One region of the Lactococcus sp. SK2-659 genome, then DNA from elsewhere that is predicted to be linked to it. Evidence: predicted binding sites of a transcription regulator. Region 1 holds the regulator's gene; the other holds the start of a gene.
The links. The regulator CtsR, encoded in region 1, represses protease genes until heat stress. The targets are predictions, from matches to a motif close to TTGGTCAAAAAAGGTCAAANA.
Positions count from the first base shown of each region.

Region 2: clpB (ATP-dependent chaperone ClpB) is a predicted target of CtsR. The motif match lies at 4,258-4,278, and genes of this name have one in related genera.

Region 1 covers NZ_JAIWQZ020000001.1:1,398,360-1,408,663, forward strand. The annotation lists gene eno (surface-displayed alpha-enolase) at 1-186, opposite strand, end outside; gene hpf (ribosome hibernation-promoting factor, HPF/YfiA family) at 377-934, opposite strand; gene LDP15_RS06555 (ATP-dependent Clp protease ATP-binding subunit) at 1,069-3,519, opposite strand; gene LDP15_RS06560 (CtsR family transcriptional regulator) at 3,509-3,964, opposite strand; gene greA (transcription elongation factor GreA) at 4,141-4,614, opposite strand; gene mltG (endolytic transglycosylase MltG) at 4,674-6,326, opposite strand; gene rpoE (DNA-directed RNA polymerase subunit delta) at 6,463-7,026, opposite strand; gene LDP15_RS06580 (adenine phosphoribosyltransferase) at 7,243-7,755, opposite strand; gene recJ (single-stranded-DNA-specific exonuclease RecJ) at 7,878-10,106, opposite strand; gene LDP15_RS06590 (SDR family oxidoreductase) at 10,273-10,304, opposite strand, start outside.
Region 2 covers NZ_JAIWQZ020000001.1:422,779-433,082, reverse strand. The annotation lists gene LDP15_RS02090 (type I restriction-modification system subunit M) at 1-1,467, opposite strand, end outside; gene clpB (ATP-dependent chaperone ClpB) at 1,580-4,183, opposite strand; gene LDP15_RS02080 (hypothetical protein) at 4,372-5,178, opposite strand; gene LDP15_RS02075 (hypothetical protein) at 5,385-6,731, shown strand; gene LDP15_RS02070 (NAD-dependent epimerase/dehydratase family protein) at 6,759-7,382, opposite strand; gene purF (amidophosphoribosyltransferase) at 7,492-8,955, opposite strand; gene purL (phosphoribosylformylglycinamidine synthase subunit PurL) at 8,940-10,304, opposite strand, start outside.

The DNA.
Region 1 (10,304 bases):
AAGTCCGTTGTAGCGAGATTTGTCGCCATCACGAAGTTCAACCGCTTCATGTTCACCAGTAGAAGCACCTGAAGGTACCATACCGCGACCGAATGCACCGTCTTCAGTGTAAACTTCAACTTCAAGTGTTGGGTTACCGCGTGAGTCAAGGACTTCGCGAGCATAAATATCAGTAATAATTGACATTTTAGTCTCCTTATTATTTTTAAGTGCGTCTGCACTCTTAATACATCTTTGATTTTACTATTTTTTGAAAGATTTTTCAAGTGAAAATCTTCGCAAAGCTAAACTTCAAAAGGTTTTGCGCTTACATTTTGAAGTTTTGTTATCTGAACAGAATAAAAAAATAAGGATAGAAAAATCTATCCTTATTTTTTTATTCTGTTTCAATTAAACCATAACGACCATCTGTACGACGGTAAACGACATGGGTTCCGTTACTATCAGCATCTGTAAAGACGTAGAAATCATGTCCCAACATATCCATCTGAAGCACTGCTTCTTCGGCATCCATTGGTTTTAAAGCAACATGTTTAGTACGTACAATATCTACGTGATCCTCAGCAACTTCATCGGATTTTTCTAATGGTGCAAACTCATCGCCAAAAGCTTGTCCTGTTGGGACAGCATTGCGTGGTTTACGGTTCATACGTGTCTTATATTTACGAATTTGACGTTCGAGTTTTTCTTCTACAAAATCAATTGAAGAATACATATCTTGTGAAGTATCTTCTGCACGTAAAGTAACATTTTTTGCTGGAAGAGTTACTTCAACTTTAGCTCGTTTTTCGCTGTAAACTTTAAGATTAACATAGGCTGTTACTTCATGACCATCGTTGAAATATTTATCAAGTTTTCCGATTTTATCTTCAACATAAGCGCGGATTGCATCAGTCACTTCGACGTTTTCGCCACGGATATTAAATTTGATCATAAGAGTACCTCTTCAACAGTTCTTTTTGTTTCAATGAAGCCCTTAAATTTTTGGAATTTTCAGGACTTCTGAATCTTTTCGAACTGTCCTTTCCTTTATTTCTAATTTAATTATAACATGAAACAGCTTTCATCTCAAACAATTTGAGCGATTTTAATTTTTTTATTAGATGCACCAATTGAAACATGATTACCTGCTTTGATTTCACCAGAGAGCAATTGTTCACTTAAAAGGTCTTCGACTTCTTTTTGAAGTGCCTTACGAAGCGGACGTGCACCATATTCTGGGTCAAAACCTACCTCAGCAATTAGTTTCACCGCTGACGGTGTGAGTTTAACATGAATATCTTGTTCTGCCAGACGTTTAATCAAAGATTTACTCATAATTTTAACAATTTGTTCAATCTCTTGACTTTCCAATGAATGGAAAACAATATTTTCATCAATTCGATTAAGAAACTCAGGACGATAATGACGTTTAAGCTCTTCTAATATTCTTGATTTCATGGCTGAATAATCAGCTGTGATATTTTTAGCGCCAAAACCAACTGTCTTATCGTCACGAAGAGCAGTCGCTCCCAAGTTTGAAGTCATGATAATAATTGTATTTCTGAAATCAACTTTGCGACCTTTAGTATCAGTCACAAAGCCATCATCTAGAATTTGCAACATGATGTTGAAAACGTCAGGATGAGCTTTTTCGACTTCATCTAAAAGAACAACAGAATAAGGTTTATTACGAACGCGTTCTGTCAATTGACCACCCTCATCATAACCTACATACCCTGGAGGAGCTCCAATCAAGCGTGAAGTTGAATGTTTTTCCATGAATTCACTCATGTCAACACGAATCATATTATCTTCACTACCAAACACACTGTCAGCCAGTGCTTTAGCAAGTTCGGTTTTACCGACCCCTGTTGGTCCAAGGAACATGAAAGAACCCATTGGACGGCGGCTGTCAGCAACACCAGAACGTGCCCGACGAATGGCTCTTGAAACGGCAGAAATAGCTTCTTCTTGTCCAACAACCCGTTTGTGTAATTCTTTTTCAAGATTGATTAAACGATCACTTTCAGACTTAGTCATTTGTGTGATTGGAACGCCTGTCAGTGTTGAGGCAACAGCAACAACAGCTTGATCAGTAACTTCTTGACGTTTATCTTCTTTTACTGAGAATTTATAAATCTTGTCAGCAATTTTTTCAACTGCTTTTTCTTTTGTACGAGACGCTTTGATATCAAGTTTAATGACAGCTTCTGATAATTCTTCTTGAGCTTCCGCTAGTTCTTTTTCTAAATCAAGACGTTTTGTTTGTTGATTTTTGACAGAAATTTTCACTGCTGCTGCAGCTTCATCAAGTAAATCAATGGCTTTGTCAGGCAATTTTCGGCTAGTCATATAGCGAACGCTGAGCATTACGGCACTTTTAATGGCTTGGTCAGTAAATTTCACTTGATGATAGTCTTCAAATTTTTCACGTAAGCCTTGCAAGATAGCAATCGCTTCATCTGGACTTGGCTCGTCAACATTTATTCTCGCCAAACGCCGTTCTAAAGCTTCATCTTTTTCAATATATTTTTGATATTCATGATAGGTTGTTGCTCCGACCATTTGAAAATCACCACGAGCAAGCGCTGGTTTCAAAATATTTGCGGCATCATTGACAGAATCCATTCCGCCACCAGCACCGATGATTGTGTGTAATTCATCAATGAAAATAATGACATCTGGATCACTGCTAACTTCTTCAACAATAGCTGTCAAGCGATCCTCAAATTCACCTCTAAATTTTGTCCCAGCAACAACAGTCGCCATATTCAAAGCCATAATTCGACTATTCATCAAACCAATTGGAACTTGACCATTGACAATTCTTTGAGCCAAACCTTCAATAATTGCTGATTTCCCAACACCGGGCTCTCCAACTAAGACAGGGTTATTTTTTGTTCTGCGGCTGAGAATATGAATCAAACGGTCAATTTCAGCTTCTCGTCCAATCATTGGGTCAAGTTTACCCAAGCGAGCTTCTTCGGTTAAATCTGAGGATACAGAGTCTAACGTTGGCGTCGTTGAATTTTCTGCAACTCCCTTTGCCATCTTACGTTTTGACATTGGAGTCACAGCTTTTTTACTTTCTGGAACTTTGAGTCCAGTTCTTTTCTCAAGCTCTTTTCGCAAAGATACAATATTGATTTTTTGTAATTTCAGAAGTTGAAGACCAAATCCATCTTCTACTTGAAGTAGGGCATAAAGCAGGTGTTCTGTTCCAACGGCTTCTGAGTTATTATGAATTGCTAAAAAACTTGCCGCAGTCATCACTTCTTCTGCACGAGGTGAAAAACGTAAAGTTGAACGTTTGACCTTAACATGACTTGATAAATCCTCTAAATCAATCAGTAAGTCAGAAGAATCAACATTCATTCCAGCAAGAAGGCTGTAAGCAATTGAGCCTGAGGTCGTTGCCATTGCAGCCAGTAAATGAGCACTTTCAATGGTGCCATATTGATATTGGTGAGCATACTCTTCCGCTTTTTCTAAAATTCGGTCAAGCGTTGGTGTATATTTTATATTTTCAAATTTCATCGTCACGGTCCAATCTGTTTATTATACTTTTCATCATTATACCACGAGTAAAGGGACTAATGGCTCCGTCAGTAATGACTAACAAAAGTAGATTTCCCTCACGTTCTGTCAGTACTTTCTCATCAAAGAGAAGTTGAACGATATCATGGGCAGCTTTACTTGAGAGATTAGCTGGAACCTTCTGGTAAAGAGCCGTTAAGAATTCATGACGAGCAGAATATTGATACTTCACAATTTTGATGTATCCACCACCACCACGTTTTGATTCCACATCAAAGCCTTTTGAGGCCGTAAATCGTGTTTTTATCACATAATTAATCTGACTCGGCACGACATCAAATTGATTGGCTAAGTCCGCTCGTTTAATTTCAATGACTTGTGCTTCTTCTAAAAGCTTTCTCAGATAAGCTTCGATAATATCTGATGTATTTTTTTGACCTGCCATCGCTCCATCCTTTCTTTCATCCATTTTCTAAATAATCTTTGACTATTACTGACTATTATACCTGAAAAATATTATTTTTACCAAAAATAGCAATTTTAACTTACTGACAGACTTAAGCGTTGAAAAATAAAAAAACCGTTACTGACGGCTTTTTTACTTATTATATTCTAAAATAATTAGTCAACTTTTACAATTTTAACTGTCATTTCGCCAACTGGAAGTGGGACATTTACGATGTCTCCAACTTTTTTACCAATCAAAACTCGAGCAATTGGTGATTCATTAGAAATTTTTCCTGAAAATGGGTCAGCTTCAGCAGTACCAACAATTTGATAAGATTCTTCGTCAGTTTCGCCAACTTCAACAAAAGTTACGTTTTTACCAAGTGCTACTTCGTCTTTAGCAATTTTTGCGTTATCAACAATTTCAGCATAACGAATCATTGTTTCAACTGTTGAAATACGCCCTTCGATAAAGGCTTGTTCATCTTTAGCTGCTTCGTACTCTGAGTTTTCTGAAAGGTCACCATAGCTACGAGCAACTTTGATACGGTCAATGACTTCTGGACGTTTCACAAGTTTTAAATTTTCAAGTTCTAATTTTAATTTATCAAGCCCTTCTTGGGTCATTGGGAATGTTTTTTCCATTATATTTATTTCCTTTTTTATAAACTTTTTTCTTTTTTAATCAAATCTAAATTAATGATAGCTTAGCTACTTATCTTATCATTCACATATTTTTGAACATTTGCATTTTGTTCAGCTAATGTTTTCGCAAAATAAACTTTTCCTGTTGTCACATCAGCAACAAAGTAGAAGTAGTCATTTTGAGCAGGATCAAGTACTGCTTTAATAGATGACAAACTTGGACTATCAACAGGACCAGGGCCGAATCCAGTATTTGTGTACAAATTATATGGCGAATCTAGGTTGGTATCAATATTAGCATCCTCTGAAAGACTTGTTTTTTCACCAAGTTTACCTTCGGCATAAAGAATTGACAGATTAGAACCCAAAGTCATTCCAGCATTCATACGATTATAGAAGGTTCCAGCAACGTTGCGTCGGTCATCATCATTGTTGGCTTCTTTTTCAACCAAAGCTGCTAAACTCAAAACTTCATTGACAGTCAAATTCTTTTGAGCAATTGTATCATAGTAAGGAGTGAGCTGGGTATTGGCTGCTTGAATCATGTTTTCAATGACTGATTCAACTGTCGATGATTTTGTGTAATCATAAGTCGCTGGGAACAAGTAACCTTCTAACTGATACTTGATTCCTGAATCTTTTGTTGGCAAGCTTGCGAACAGTTTAGGATAAGCCTTAACCATTTTAGCGATAAAGGTTGGGTCTTGAACGGTTTTCATGAAGTCTGCTTCAGAAAATGGCGTTTTTGCATTCTTTTCATTGCTTCCACTATTAACTGTCACAGCTTTAGCAATTTGTGTTAGCGTATAGCCTTCAGGAACTAAAATTTTACCTAAAGTTGGAGCAACAGGTTTTTCTGTTCCGCCTTCTTCAAGTTTGCTAGCAATCGTAGATAAGCTCATGTTTGGTGCAAGATTATAATAGCCGCTTTTAAACTCTGAATAATTTTTAAATTTTGTATAATACTGAAAAACCATTCCATTTTTAATAATGGATTGTCTTTGCAAAATTTCACCAATTTGCTTACTACTTGAACCAGCAGGAATATTGATTGACTTAGCTGTTGCATTCTTAGAATCCAGAGGTTGAATGCCAGATTTTACAAAGTTATAGCCATACCAACCAGTTCCTCCAACAACTAAAACTAAAAGAACAACAATCACAGCAATGATTTTTCCTGCTGTTACTTTTTTCTTTTTCTTATTTTTGTTCTTATTCTTGTTTTTCTTGCTAGAAGAAGTTTTTTTAGAAGGATTGTTGGTTCTTCTTGAAGGTTGATGTTTAACCATTTTTTCTGATTCTTTTTTTTCCGAAAATTGTTCTAGTTCAATTTTTTCATCTTGAACTTTTGGTTCACTTCTTGAAAATTGAGGAGGAATATTTTGGTTTTGAATTTCCTCAGAAACCACTCCATCTAAATTTTGACGCAATGAATCGCCTTCTTCTGGAAGGTTTTCATTTTCTACAAAAGGTTCTTCTTCGTTTTCATCCGCTGCTGGAAAATCAAAGACGGGAAGTTTGAAAGGTTCAAGATCAACTTTCCTTGGTTCGATTTTTCGCTCAGGTTCTTCTGAGTCGCTCCTGCTGGGACGTTCGAAATCTTCAGGGTCTGGGAACTTAGTTTCTGCTTGTTTCGCTGCATTTTCTTCAAGTTGGCGAAGTATTTTTTCTTTAAAACTTCCTCGAGAAAATTCAGTTGTTTCTTTGTCCACCAAATTTTTTCTCCTTATGATTAGCTTTCGCTCAATAATAAAATTTTACTTTTCCTAATTGTAACCGTTCTTTTAATTTTTTACAAATAAAAAGAGAATATTCATAAAAGTGAGGCTGATGCCTCACTTTTTATGTGTTTTAGTCTTCATCAGTATCGTCTGAATCATCTTCATCGTCTTCTACATCGATGTCAACTTCTTCATCTACATTATCAAGTTCAACTTCTGCAAGTTCTGCGTCATAAGCAGCGACGTCATCTTTATCTTCGTCCTCTGCTTGAGTATCGTATGACATGTCTTCTTCAGTTGTTTCTTTTGCGCCTTCTTCATCTTCTGGATCGATTTCGTCTTCGATACCAAAAGCATTGACTTTTTTACGTTTTTTAGCTGGTTTTTCTTCTTCTTCGTCTTCAATTTCATCAAGAGCGATAACTTCTTCGTCAATCTCATCAATGGCGTACCATGAACGAAGTGCCCAGATATTATTTCCTAATGGGATGAAACTTCCGTCTGTATTGATTTCTGTATAAAAACGAGAAATACTAGCTTTAATTTCATCATCTGATTTTTCCAAATAATCTTGAATCGCTCTGATGATTTCAGAGAATTGCATTTCTTTGCCATTTTGCTCCAATAAAGCATGAGCAACTTCAATCATTGAAAGTTCTGAGATTTTTTGTCCTTCTAAGGCTGTAATTTTCAAGTTTTTACTCTCTCTTTTCCTAATATAAAATATAGGCTCATTTCCTAAAAAACGAACGCTATGTGGATTTTCTTTTTATAGTGTATATCAAAATTAGCTTGCTGTCAATATTTTACGCCAAAAAACCTCTGTTTACTTGCTTTTAGCATAACTATACTCTCTTGTTTTTATCAAAAGAATACTAATAACATTTATTGGCTACCGACAGTAAAGAAATTAATAGTGCATTAGAACTTTATAATCGTAATCTCCGATTTTTTCGCGACCTTTAAGTTCATCAAGTTCGATAAGGAACGCACATCCGACAACAATTCCACCCATTTTTTCAACAAGTTCAATTGTAGCGGCAATTGTTCCACCAGTTGCAAGCAAATCATCAACAATCAAGACGCGTTGTCCTGGTTTGATGCTGTCTGAATGCATTGTGAGTGTGTCTGTTCCGTATTCTTTTTCGTAAGTTGCTTCAATGACTTCACGAGGTAATTTACCAGGCTTACGAACTGGGGCAAATCCTACACCAAGTGCAAAAGCAACTGGACATCCAATGATGAAACCACGCGCTTCTGGACCTACAACCATATCTATTTCTTTATCTCTTGCATACTGAACAATTTCGGTAGCAGCATAGTTATAGGCATTTCCGTCTGCCATCAAAGGGCTGATGTCGCGAAAAACTACGCCTTCTTTAGGATAGTTTTCAATTGTTGCAATATAGTCTTTTAATTCCATGTTTTTGTTACTGACAAAATTGTCAGTGCTCCTTTTTTCTAACATAAGTTCGTTATTTTTACTGACAGCTTTGTTATTAAGAGTATAGCTGATTCCGTCAGTAACTTTTTATAAAAACGAAATTATTTTTCTAATAAATTTTGATAAATTTCTTTGACGGGTGCTAAAGCAAAAAGTTCTTGCATTTTTACAATTTTTTCTAGTTCTTGATAAATTGTACTCTCAGAAATTTCGCGTTTATGGGCCGTTTTATTAACGGTCATTAAGCCATTGTCAATGCTGACAAATTCAAGTTCCTCAAAGATTTTTATCATCTTGACAAGCAAGAGATGAGGGATTTTCAAATAATCCGCAAGTGATTTTAATTTATAGCGAATATCAAATTCTGGAAATTGATAAATTGCTTTATAAAGTCTTGCAAATTCTTCTCGTGTTCCACTTCCTGTTAAATAATAGCTATCAGTGATTTTATTTTTAAAATAAATCATTTTAAAATCATCCGACGCTGCTTTACTGACAGCTTCTTTTAATATTGACAAACCTGTTAAATCTCCAGGTGTCTCTTCGATGACAAGCACATCTTCCATTATACCATGTTTTAGCTGATTTTGAGAAAAAATATTAGCCTCTTTTGGGATAGGAATTTGTTTACTTCTTATATCAAGAAGTTCGACACCAACTGAATCAGCATCTTCAATCATTAATTGAAGACTCGTATTTCCATTCCAACTATTACTTGAAAGTGTCGCAACTAATTTTGTTTGTGCCTGTTCGAATTCCAATTCTTCTGAACCATGTTGGAAATAAACGGCATCAATTTGTTGCTTTTCTTCCTGAATTTTTAATTTAAGATGAGCATTGTCTTTCCCCATACTTCGGCTTTGAATCACCTTATAATCTTCGATTAAAAATCGAGGCTTAGGATTATCCATGCCAAAGGGAGCCAATTTTGCTAAATTAGTGATTGTTGAGAGCGAAATATCGTCTAAGTGGCAACGGTCAGCAATTTCTAAGGGACTTTTTTTAGACATATCTAAATGATTGTCCACGATATAATCAATCATCGCCTTTTTAACTGCTTCTACGTTTTCCAGGCTTAAAGTCATCCCTGCGGCTTGTTTATGACCACCAAAAGCAATAAAAAGTTCACGATGGGCATTTAATGCCTTGAAAATATCAAAATTTTCGATTGACCGAGCAGACCCACGCAAAATCCCATCTTCTTGGGCCAGCATGATTACTGGCTTATGTATGGCTTCTAACAAGCGACCCGCAACAATTCCTAAGACACCTTTATGCCAGTCCTTATGATATAAAATCTGAACAGGTTCATCTGTCAGCATACTCAGAGCTTCAGTGTGAATTTTTTCCACAATTTCTTTTCGCTCTGAATTTTTTTGGTCAATCATTTTGGCAATTTCATGCGCTTCATCTTCATCCCAACCTGTCAGCAATTCAATGGCTGGGTTTGGGTCATCGAGACGTCCCAAAGCGTTTAAACGAGGAGCAATTTGAAAACCAACCGTTTCCTCAGTGATTTTATCAAAATCAACCCCAGCATACTTCATTAATTCTTGTAGGCCGGCACGCTCTGTTTGGGCCAAAATTTTTAGACCATGAGCCACTAAAATTCGGTTTTCATCAGTCAAACTGACCATGTCAGCAATTGTACCAATTGCAACTAAATCAAGCATTTCACTGGGTGCATATTCTAAAAGAGCACAGGCAACTTTGAAGGCGACACCAACTCCTGCCAAATATTTGAAAGGATATTGACTGTCAGGATGTTCGGGGTGGACAATGGCATAAGCAGGGGGAAGTTGGTCAGGAATTGAGTGATGGTCGGTAACAATTACATCCACTCCATTTTCCTGTGCCCAGGTAATTGCCTCCAAGCCAGCAACCCCATTATCTACAGTAATAATAAGATTGATATTTTCATTCTTAATATAGTACTGATAAACGTCAAGATTTGGCCCGTAACCGTCAGTAAAACGATTGGGTAAATAAACTTGAGACTCAGCTCCTAATTCATCCAGAGCTGACTTCATGACTGATGCTGCAGTCATTCCGTCAGCATCATAGTCACCATAAATTAAGATATTTTCACCTTGCTCAATTGCTGATAAAATACGCCCTGTTGCTTTTTCCATATCATGAAGTAGAAAAGGGTCATGTAAATTTTCTAAACTTGGCTTTAAAAATTGCTCAATTTCAGCTTCTGCATGAATTCCTCTTTGATAAAGCACACGACTTGTCAATTCATCTAATTTATGTTTTTTCGCTATCTTTAGAAAATCTTCGGAAATGGCTGTATCAGCCACTTTCCAATCATATTTTGCTTTTATCATTTTAGTTCTCTTTATCTTTTCTATGCTCAATTCAATTATTTTAGCATAAATTACTCGAAAAAAATGGTTAAGTTTAGGGATTATTTTTCTTTTATTTAATAAAATCCTAAACTTTTCTATAATTTACTGACAGAAATAGCATTAAGTTTCTGTCAGTAAAAAAATTCTATTTGAAATTAAAAAATTTGGCAGAGATAA
Region 2 (10,304 bases), 980 kb from region 1:
AAGCACGTCAATATCAATCTTCTCCGTCAAATCCTCTGCTTCCACATAGCTAGAAACAGAGAGGTTATAGTTATTTTCAACAATCGCATCAAATTTAACAGCTTTTGAAAAATAGTCTAACTCTTCTTTTTTATCAAAATGAGAAAGAATTTTATTGATATTATCAGTCGTTAAAATGTTATTATTGGTTTCTTTTTTGAACTCTTTGCTGGCATCAATAAAAAATGTATCAGTGTTAGGCTTATTTTTTGCCAAAATCAAGATACAAGTGGCGATACTTGTCCCAAAGAAAAGATTAGCGGGCAATTGGATAACAGCTTCCACAAAGTTATTATCAATCAGATATTTACGAATCTTTTGCTCAGCACCCCCACGATAAAAAATCCCTGGGAAAGTAACAATAGCCGCACGTCCTTTGGCCGACAAATAACTTAAAGCGTGCAAGATAAATGCGAAATCTGCTTTTGATTTCGGTGCCAAAACACCTGCTGGACTAAAGCGGTCATCATTAATTAAAGTTGGATCATCTGAACCAATCCATTTGATAGAATAAGGCGGATTAGAGACAATGGCATCAAAGGGCTTATCGTCATTGTGTAATGGATTGATAAGTGTATCCCCACGTTTAATATCAAATTTATCATAGTTGATATTATGTAAAAACATATTCATACGGGCAAGGTTATAGGTGGTCATATTGATTTCTTGCCCGAAGAAACCTTCTTCAATGATATGTTCTGAAAATTGCTTTCTCGCTTGGAGCAAAAGAGAGCCTGAACCACAGGCAGGGTCATAGATTTTGTTGATTTTATTATGCTCATCTTTACCAAGCATGACAATTTTAGCTAGTAGCGCTGAGACAGATTGAGGTGTGAAAAATTCACCACCTGATTTACCTGCATTTGAGGCATAGTTTGAAATCAAGAATTCATAAGCATCACCAAAAAGATCGATTTGATTATCTTCAAAACGACCAAAGTTCAGTTGATTGATTCCTTCAAGGACATCGGCTAAGCGTTTATTCTTTTCTGCAACCGTGTTCCCTAAGCGATTACTGGTTGTATCAAGGTCATCAAACAAACCTTTGATGTCATTTTCCGAAGCATAGCCAATCGCACTTGATTCGATGGCGGTAAAAATTGCTTTGAGGTCTGTATTCAAATCAGCATTTTCACGCGCAGTCTTCACAACATTTGAGAAAAGTTGACTGGGTGCAATGTAGTAACCCTTCGTTTTTACTGCGTCATCAATAATCTCAGAGCTAATCGCTTCATCTGGGTAATTCGCATAGTAAACTTCTGGGTCACCTGCTTCTATATAATTTTGAAAGTTTTCACTGATAAAACGGTAAAACAAAATCCCTAGAATGTACTGTTTAAAGTCCCACCCGTCCACAGCACCACGAACTTGGTCAGCAATAGACCAGATATTTCGTTGTAGTTCTTGTCTTTGATTTTGTGCGGTCATATTTTTCTCCAGATTTCTTATATTACCTTTTATTTTACCATTTTATCAAATAATAATCAGCTTGAAAACGAACCCAAAAAACCGCCAGCATCAGCTAACGGCTTTTTTCTATTTATTCAGCAATTTTTTGAATATCAAAGTCAATCTTGTTATCTATAAGCCTTACAATAACTTTTGATTTTGGCGGAATTTTTCCTCCGATAATCAGCTTAGCTAATGGATTTTCGATGACTTTTGTCAAATAACGTTTGAGTGGACGTGCACCATAAGCTGGTTCGTAAGCATTTTCGGCAATCCAAACTTTTACTTCTTCACTCAACTCAAGTTGAACGTCCATTTCTTCAAGACGATGTGAAAGTTGGCTAGTCATTTTAACGATAATATTCTTAATATCCTCAAGTGCCAATGGTTTGAAAAGAATGGTATCATCAATCCGATTTAGAAATTCTGGTTTGAAATGTGCCCGAAGTTGAGCCATCACGTTTTCAGTTGTTTCTTCCGAAATTTCACCATTTTCTCCAACATTATCAAGCAAATATTGAGAACCGACATTTGAAGTCATAATCAACACTGTGTTCTTAAAGTCAACGAGAACACCTTTAGAATCAGTCAAACGGCCGTCATCCAAAACTTGCAACAAGATATTGAAGACATCTGGATGTGCTTTTTCGATTTCATCAAGCAAGATGATTGTATAAGGATTACGACGAACGGATTCAGTCAATTGGCCTCCTTCATCGTAGCCGACATATCCTGGAGGGGCTCCGACTAACCGAGAAACTGAGTGTTTTTCCATATATTCACTCATGTCAATCCGAACCATATGTTCTTCTGAATCAAAGAGATTTTCAGCCAAAGCTTTCGCAAGCTCCGTCTTACCTACCCCAGTTGGTCCAAGGAAGAGGAATGAGCCAAGTGGACGGTTAGGGTCTTGAATTCCTGCACGCGCACGGATAATGGCATCAGATACGGCTTCAACAGCTTCATCTTGTCCGACAACCCTTTGATGCAGTGTTTCTGGTAAGTGAAGCAATTTTTCACGTTCACCTTCAACCAATTTGGTAATTGGAATACCTGTCATGCGTCCAACCACTTCAGCGATTTGTTCTTCAGTGACTGATTCTTGAACTAAGGATAAATCATCTGATTTTGCTTTTTCTTCAATAGCTTTGAGTTCTTTTTCAATTTCAGGAATTTTACCATAACGAAGGGCTGCTGCTTTTTCTAAGTTTCCTTCATTTTGAGCTTCTTCCAATTCGTGGCGAGCATGTTCTAATTCATTTCGTTTTTCAGAAATATTGCCCACTTCTTTTTTCTCAGCTTCCCATTGAGCTTTGAGTTGATTATTTTCTTCTCGAAGTTCAGCAATTTCACCACGTATAATTTCAAGACGTTTCTTAGAAGCATCATCTCGTTCTTTTTTGAGGGCCGCTTCTTCAATTTCTAATTGCATCAAGCGACGATTGGCTTGGTCAAGTTCAGTTGGGAGTGAATTCATTTCTACACGAATTGTTGCACTGGCTTCATCAACCAAGTCAATGGCTTTATCTGGTAAAAATCGGTCAGTAATATAACGATTTGAAAGGGTTGCTGCTGCGACTAAAGCATTATCATGAATGGTCACTCCATGGTGAATTTCAAAACGTTCTTTTAGACCACGCAAGATTGAAATTGTATCTTCAACAGTAGGTTCAGTAACCAATACCTTTTGGAAACGACGTTCAAGTGCTTTATCTGTTTCCATGTATTTACGATATTCATCCAAGGTAGTTGCCCCAATCAAATGGAGTTCACCACGTGCAAGCATTGGTTTTAAAAGGTTCCCAGCGTCCATTGAACCTTCTGTTTTACCTGCACCAACAATCGTATGAAGTTCATCAATAAAGAGGATAATTTGTCCATCTGATTTTTTCACTTCATTAAGGACTGCTTTCAAACGTTCTTCAAATTCACCACGATATTTCGCGCCTGCAATCAGGGCACCCATATCCAGTGAAAAGATGGTTTTATCTTTCAGATTTTCAGGAACGTCTTTTCTGACAATCCTTTGTGCCAATCCTTCAACAATGGCTGTTTTACCAACCCCAGGTTCACCAATAAGAACGGGGTTATTTTTTGTTTTACGAGAAAGCACTCGAATGACATCACGAATTTCTTCATCACGTCCAATGACAGGATCTTGTTTACCTGATTTAACTTGAGCAACGAGATCTACCCCATATTTTTCAAGTGCTTTGTATGTTTCTTCTGCATTTTGACTGGTCACTTTATCACCTCCGCGTAATTTTTCAATCGCAGCTTGCACTTTTGCTTTTGTTAGTCCATGGCTGACCAAATAACTGGTCAATGGATTTTGTTTTAATTCAAAGAGGGCAAGGAGAATAATCTCAGTTGATAGGTACTCATCGCCCATTTTTTGCGCAATTTTGTCTGCTTCAGTAAATACTTGGAACAAATCTGGACTTAGGTTTTGACCATAAGTAATATTTGAACCTTCTACTGAATTAATTTTGTCAATTTCTTTTTCAATTAAATTTGTAAAGTCATCTAGGTCAATCCCTAAATCTTTATAAAAGTTCGCCCCAAAACTATTAGGTTGAACAAAAATTCGCCATAAATGTGGAACTTCAATCACTTGGTGATGACGAACTTGCGCAATTTGTTGCGCTGAACCAAGTGCTTCTTGCATCGTTGTTGTCATTTTTTCGATGTCCATAAAAACACCTCATTTCGATTTCATAGTTAGTAGTGATTATTATCTTTTTCTCACTACATTCTAATTATAATACTTTGGTCAGTAATGGTCAAACTTTTTGATTCGTTTTTTTGACTTTTATTATAGACAAAAACTACTGACAGATTTTTTGTCAGTAGTTTTAATATTTATAAGTAAAATCAATTATTTCATGGATAAGCAATACTTGCTGCTAAGCTTCCGTCAGGATTTTTAAAATTATATCTAACTGAAAGGTTGGCAATACCTATACTTTTAAAAATAGATTCGTTTTCATTAAATAGGGATGTTAAATTATTTTTCAATTCTGCTATTTTATCAGAACTGACCACTCCCATATTTTGAGAAAGTGTAAAAGTAATAACGAGTGTATTATCACTGACAGTAACGTTTGCCTTAGTAAAAATTCCTCCACTTTCAGAAATAATATTTGAACTTTCTGCATTCATCCCATCAGCGAGTTCTTGCAAAGAATTATTCGAAGGATTTACTGACAGACTGACAGCATTCCAAGCGACTGCTTTATATTTCCAACCAATATTAATCAAGTTATTTTCTTCATTTGAATTACCGGTGTAGTTATGGGCACCAGATTGGGCATTGGGATTATAAGCAACGTATATCGGCAAATTTCCGCCTGAATAAAAAACTGCTTTTCCTTGATTATCCCACTTCCAGCCTTTATTTACCAAAGACTGCGCTTCATACTTACTTTTTGTGTAATAATGATCTCCACCCACAGCATTGGGAATATAAAGCCGATAAACCGTTGTCCCTTTATCTGGTGCTACCCAACCTAATCCTTCATCAGTCCAACCAACCTTAATATCAAAATCTCGTTCAGTTGCACTTGTAGTATAAAAATGCTCTCCGGTATTATGATTATAGAGACGATAAACCAGGCTATCGGCACTCACTCGAAATCCCACAGCAATGGTGGTTCCAACTATTAATAAAGCCAATAATATTTTTTTCATAATTTACTTCCTCCTTTGAAAGCGTTATTATTATGTTGCTAATATTATATTCTTTTGTTAATTTTTTGTCAATTTAATATTTTGGTTTTACAAAAAAAACGGAAGAAGTCTCTTATTAGATTTTTATCAAAAAAAGTGAAGCTGTCTTTTTAATACACTTTGCCTTATAATGGATTTAGATGTCAAAATAAAAAGATAGGAGAAAAATGACTCAACAACTAAATTCTTTGGGAAAGTCTGCCCTCTTAATATTAAGTAATACAATTATTGTCCTTCCATTCATGATTTTCATTCAAATTGCAAAAGGAACCTCGCTTCTTGCCCTCCTTCCTTTTTTGCTCTTTTATACTTTCAGAATGACTGGCGTATTCTTTATAAGAGGAATAAAAACAAGAATCAACAGCTATAGTCTTTTAAAAATTTCATTGTATGCCGGTTTACTTGGTTGCTTGCTTGGATTTATGGGTTCTTTCTACTTTCCTTTCTATACTTTATCCGGAATTCTTTTAGGAGTGAGTGCAGCTTGGTTGCCGATGTCAAACACTTCGGTAAATTATTATCTAAAAAATACTAACCAGCTTATCAAAGGAAAAACCTTAGTTAGCTTACTTTTATTTTTAGCCCTTGGCTTTTCTTTTGTCTTATCCCCTTCTCTAAAATATCCCCTGTTCTTTGTCTTCTATGGAATAGTTTATCTTCTCTCCTTCCAATTAGTTGGAAATTTGGACAATTACAAAGTTGATCCAAATGATTTAGAAAAAGCTTCATATAAATATCTTATTTTATTTGCTTTATTTTTTGTTTGCCTCTTTCTATTACGCTCAAGTCGACTACTTGCCAATAGTTTAGAATTTGATTATTTCATTTTCGGATTTTTCTTTTTGGTCACCCTCTATATTGTCGCTACGAATTTTTTCAAAAATAAAATTCAAAGAAATATCCCTCGTAAATTATCATATTTGACAGCTATTAATGGGGCAGTGGGAAATTATTTATTTCTTTTTTGTTCTTTGTATGTCGCTGGCTTTTATGGTCATCAGCATTTATTTTTACAGTTTTATCTTCCTTATGTTTTAGGAATTGTCTTTGCCTCTAAGGTCAAAAATTTACTTGGAAAAAATGTCAAAACCTATTCTTTAATCGGAATTTTTCTAGGTTTACTTTTGATTGTTTTTAGTCCTCTATTTGCTCTAGGTTTATTCCTTACTAGTTTATTTAAAGGAAGTTTAAATTCAAGCTTAACTCAAGACTATGAAAATACTGTTAATATCGTTGAAGATAAACGGATCTGGGTAAAATATACCATTCAAAATATCGGAAGTATTCTTCACCAATTTTTGTTGATGCTTTTAGGTTCACTCATCATCATAAAAAACGGCTTATCTATCAAGACCCTGTTCGTTATTACTTCAACTCCTATTCCTACAGCTCGAAGTATTGAACTAATGAAATCATGGAATCTTATTGCTACGTCATTGATTATCTTAATTATCATCGCCTATCTTATTTATCCAAAAATAGTTCCACTTCTTAAAAAAATCAAAGTAAATTAGAAAAACTCATGTCTAAACATGAGTTTTTTATTTAATACGAGTGGTCAGTGAACTTTCTTTCCCTTCGATAATTTTATGAATCTCCTTAGCAAATTGGCTTCGTTTAATTGGACGATAACTTTTTAAGAAAGAAAAAATCGGAATTTTTATGAGTGGCTCCAATAGGCGTGCTGGAAAATAACTGCTTTTTCGTGAAGCATCATAGACAATTCCTGGAAAAACAGAAACAAATCTTGATTTCAAACGTTTTTGACCATAAGCCTCCACTTCTTTTTTAGCTTTCATATAGTCATTCATAAAAAAAGGACCATCATTTGCCGAAATAAAAAGACATTGATTTTTTGAGTTAACTATTGTATCAATAATTATTTTTGCTGGTTGAATACTATTTTTTTCATAAGTTGTTCCCTTTGATTTACTTGGAAATAGAATTCCTACCGCATCAATCACCCAATCTGATTTTTGTAAAAGTTCTTGCCAATCCCCAGCTTCATTTAGATTGGCAGCATGATAAATGACTGGCTCAACTAGATTATCTTTAGATTTACCATTTCTTGATAAACTGTGTAATTCATAATCCGCAACTTGAGCAAGTTCTTTGAAAATTCCTTGGCCAACTAGTCCTGTTCCTCCAACTATTGTAATAATCATTTGCTCACCTCACTTGCTTTTATTCTTATCCTAACATATTAAAAGGAGTAATCTAAAATAATCGCTTTATGAATTTAGCTAAAAAAACTAGAGTGAGTACTCTAGTTTTTCATTTCACGCTATTTTTCGCTAAAGTTTCCAAATAGTCAGCTTCATAATCATAAAGCGGTGTTGGATATTCACCATCAAAATATGATAAGCAAAGTTTATCATGACCAATCGCCTCGACAAGTCCTGTCTGGCTAAGATAGGTCAGACTATCCGCTCCGATAGCTTCTCTGATTTCATCAGTCGTATGTGTGGCTGCGATGAGTTCGTCACGGTCTTGAATGTCAATACCATAAAAACAAGGATATTTGAGAGCGGGACTGGCGATTGCCACATGAACTTCAGCGGCGCCTGCGTCTTTGAGGAGTTTGACGATGCGACGGCTGGTTGTCCCACGCACAATACTATCATCAACCATAATGACGCGTTTTCCTTCTACAACACCTCGAACAGCACTCAATTTCATGCGAACGCCTTGTTCACGAAGTTCTTGAGTCGGTTGAATAAATGTTCTTGCCACGTATTGATTTTTAATCAGCCCCATTTCGTAAGGCAAACCAGATTCTTCAGCGTAGCCTGAAGCAGCACTGAGTGATGAATTAGGCACACCGATGACAATGTCAGCATCAATTTGGGCTTCTTGGGCTAAAATTTTTCCTGAACGTTTTCTGGCAGTATGAACATTAACTCCAGCGATATTACTGTCAGGACGGGCAAAATAGATGTATTCCATTGAACAAATGGTCATGTTGGTGCTGTCAGTAAATTGGTCCACATGAATGCCGTCATCATTAATTTCAATGATTTCACCGGGTTGAACATCTTGAATCCAAGTGGCACCAACGACATCAAAAGCACAAGTTTCTGAGGCCACAACAAGTGCACCGTTGCTCATTTTACCGATTGAGAGTGGTCGAAATCCATTAGGATCAAGGGCTGCGACAATTGAATTTTCAGTCATAATGAGATAGGCAAAGCCACCTTTGACCGTATTGAGCGCTTCTTTGACTCTGCCCATAAATTCTGGATGATGACTACGGCGAATCAAGTGCATGAGGATTTCTGTGTCTGAATTACTGGAGAAGATTGCCCCAGATTTTTCAAGTTCACAGCGCAATGATTGGGCGTTGGTTAAATTTCCATTGTGGGCAAGTCCAAGTGATCCGTCATGAAATTCAAACTGGAAAGGCTGAATATTATTGATATTTGCTGAACCAGCCGTGGCATAACGGACGTGTCCAATGGCTGCTGAGCCTGTCAGCTCTTCCAAATCTTTTTCGTCACGGAAAACTTCTGTGACCAGACCCAGACCACGATGACGATTGAGTTTGCCATTATTATTGACCAAAATCCCTGCACCTTCTTGCCCGCGATGTTGGAGAGCATGAAGTCCAAAATAGGTCAGGCGAGCGGCATCAGGATGCCCCCAAACACCGAAAAGTCCACACTCTTCATTTAATGTCTTCGCTTCAAAGTGCGACCACTCTTGCTCAGTAAATGTTGCGCTTGTCATTTCATCAGACATGGGAGGGCTCCTTCATAAATGCTGACAGCTTCGTCAGTAGAAATAGAAAGTTCATTCATTTCCAAAATTCCGCTGTCAGTAACTTTTCCGATTATTTCGCCACTGACCGAACGTTCTGTCAGTAATTTTTCAAAAGCAACTTGATTTTCTGGTGAAATTGAGAGTACAAAGCGACCTTGCGTTTCTGAGAATAATTGGGCATTGGTTAAGTCAACTTTCACATCAACGCCTAAGCCATTTGCAAAAGCAGATTCAGCTAGAGCAATCGCCAATCCTCCTTCTGCCAAGTCATGTGCTGAGCTGACCAATCCGTCAGTAATTGCTTTTAAAACAAAGTCTTGATTGGATTTTTCAGTTTCTAAATCAAAATCAATTCTTCCAGAAATTTCGCCTGTCAGCATTTTTTGAAGTTCAGAACCTGAAAAATCATCAAAGGTTTGACCGACTAGTACAATCAAATCACCCGCTTTTTTAAATTCTTGAGTCGTAATATTTTTTACATCCTCAATCAAACCAACCATTCCAATCATCGGCGTAGGTAAAATAGCTGAACCGTTTGTTTCATTGTAAAGACTAACATTTCCTGAAATAACTGGTGTATCAAGGGCCAAACAAGAACGTGAAATTCCATCAGCCGCTGTTGTTAATTCCCAAAATTGTTCTGGTTTTTCCGGATTTCCAAAGTTCAAACAGTCAGTAATCGCGAGAGGTTTTCCACCAGAGGCCACGATATTACGAGCCGCTTCAGCAACTGCGATTGCTCCTCCTTTTTCTGGATCAAGATAGAGATAGCGAGCGTTACAGTCCGTTGTCATCGCAAGTGCCTTGTTAGTGCCACGCACTCGTAAAACTGCGCTATCTGAGCCTGGTGCAACAACAGTGTTGGTCATCACGCGCGAATCATAAGTTTCATAAATTGATTTCTTGCTAGCAATTGTCGGTTGAGCCAAAAGTTTTTTGAAAATTTCACTGACAGAGCTGTCAGTAATTTCTGGAAGGTATTTTTTGCTGTCAGTAAATTTTTGAATTCGCTCAGGGACTTGTGCCTCACGGTAATAAGTTGGAGCATCTTCCGCCAATGAATCAACTGGAACATGAGCAACCATTTGCCCTTTATGATAAAGCGTATAAAAGCCATCATCAGTCACTTGCCCAATATTGACCGCATCAAGGTCGTATTTTTTAAATAAATCAATAATTTCTTGTTCATGTCCTTTTTTGACACAAAGCACCATACGCTCTTGAGACTCAGACAACATCATTTCATAAGGAATCATTTCTGTTTCACGCTGAGGCACATTATCCAAGTTAAGACGCAGGCCTGACCCAGCTTTTGAAGCCATTTCTGA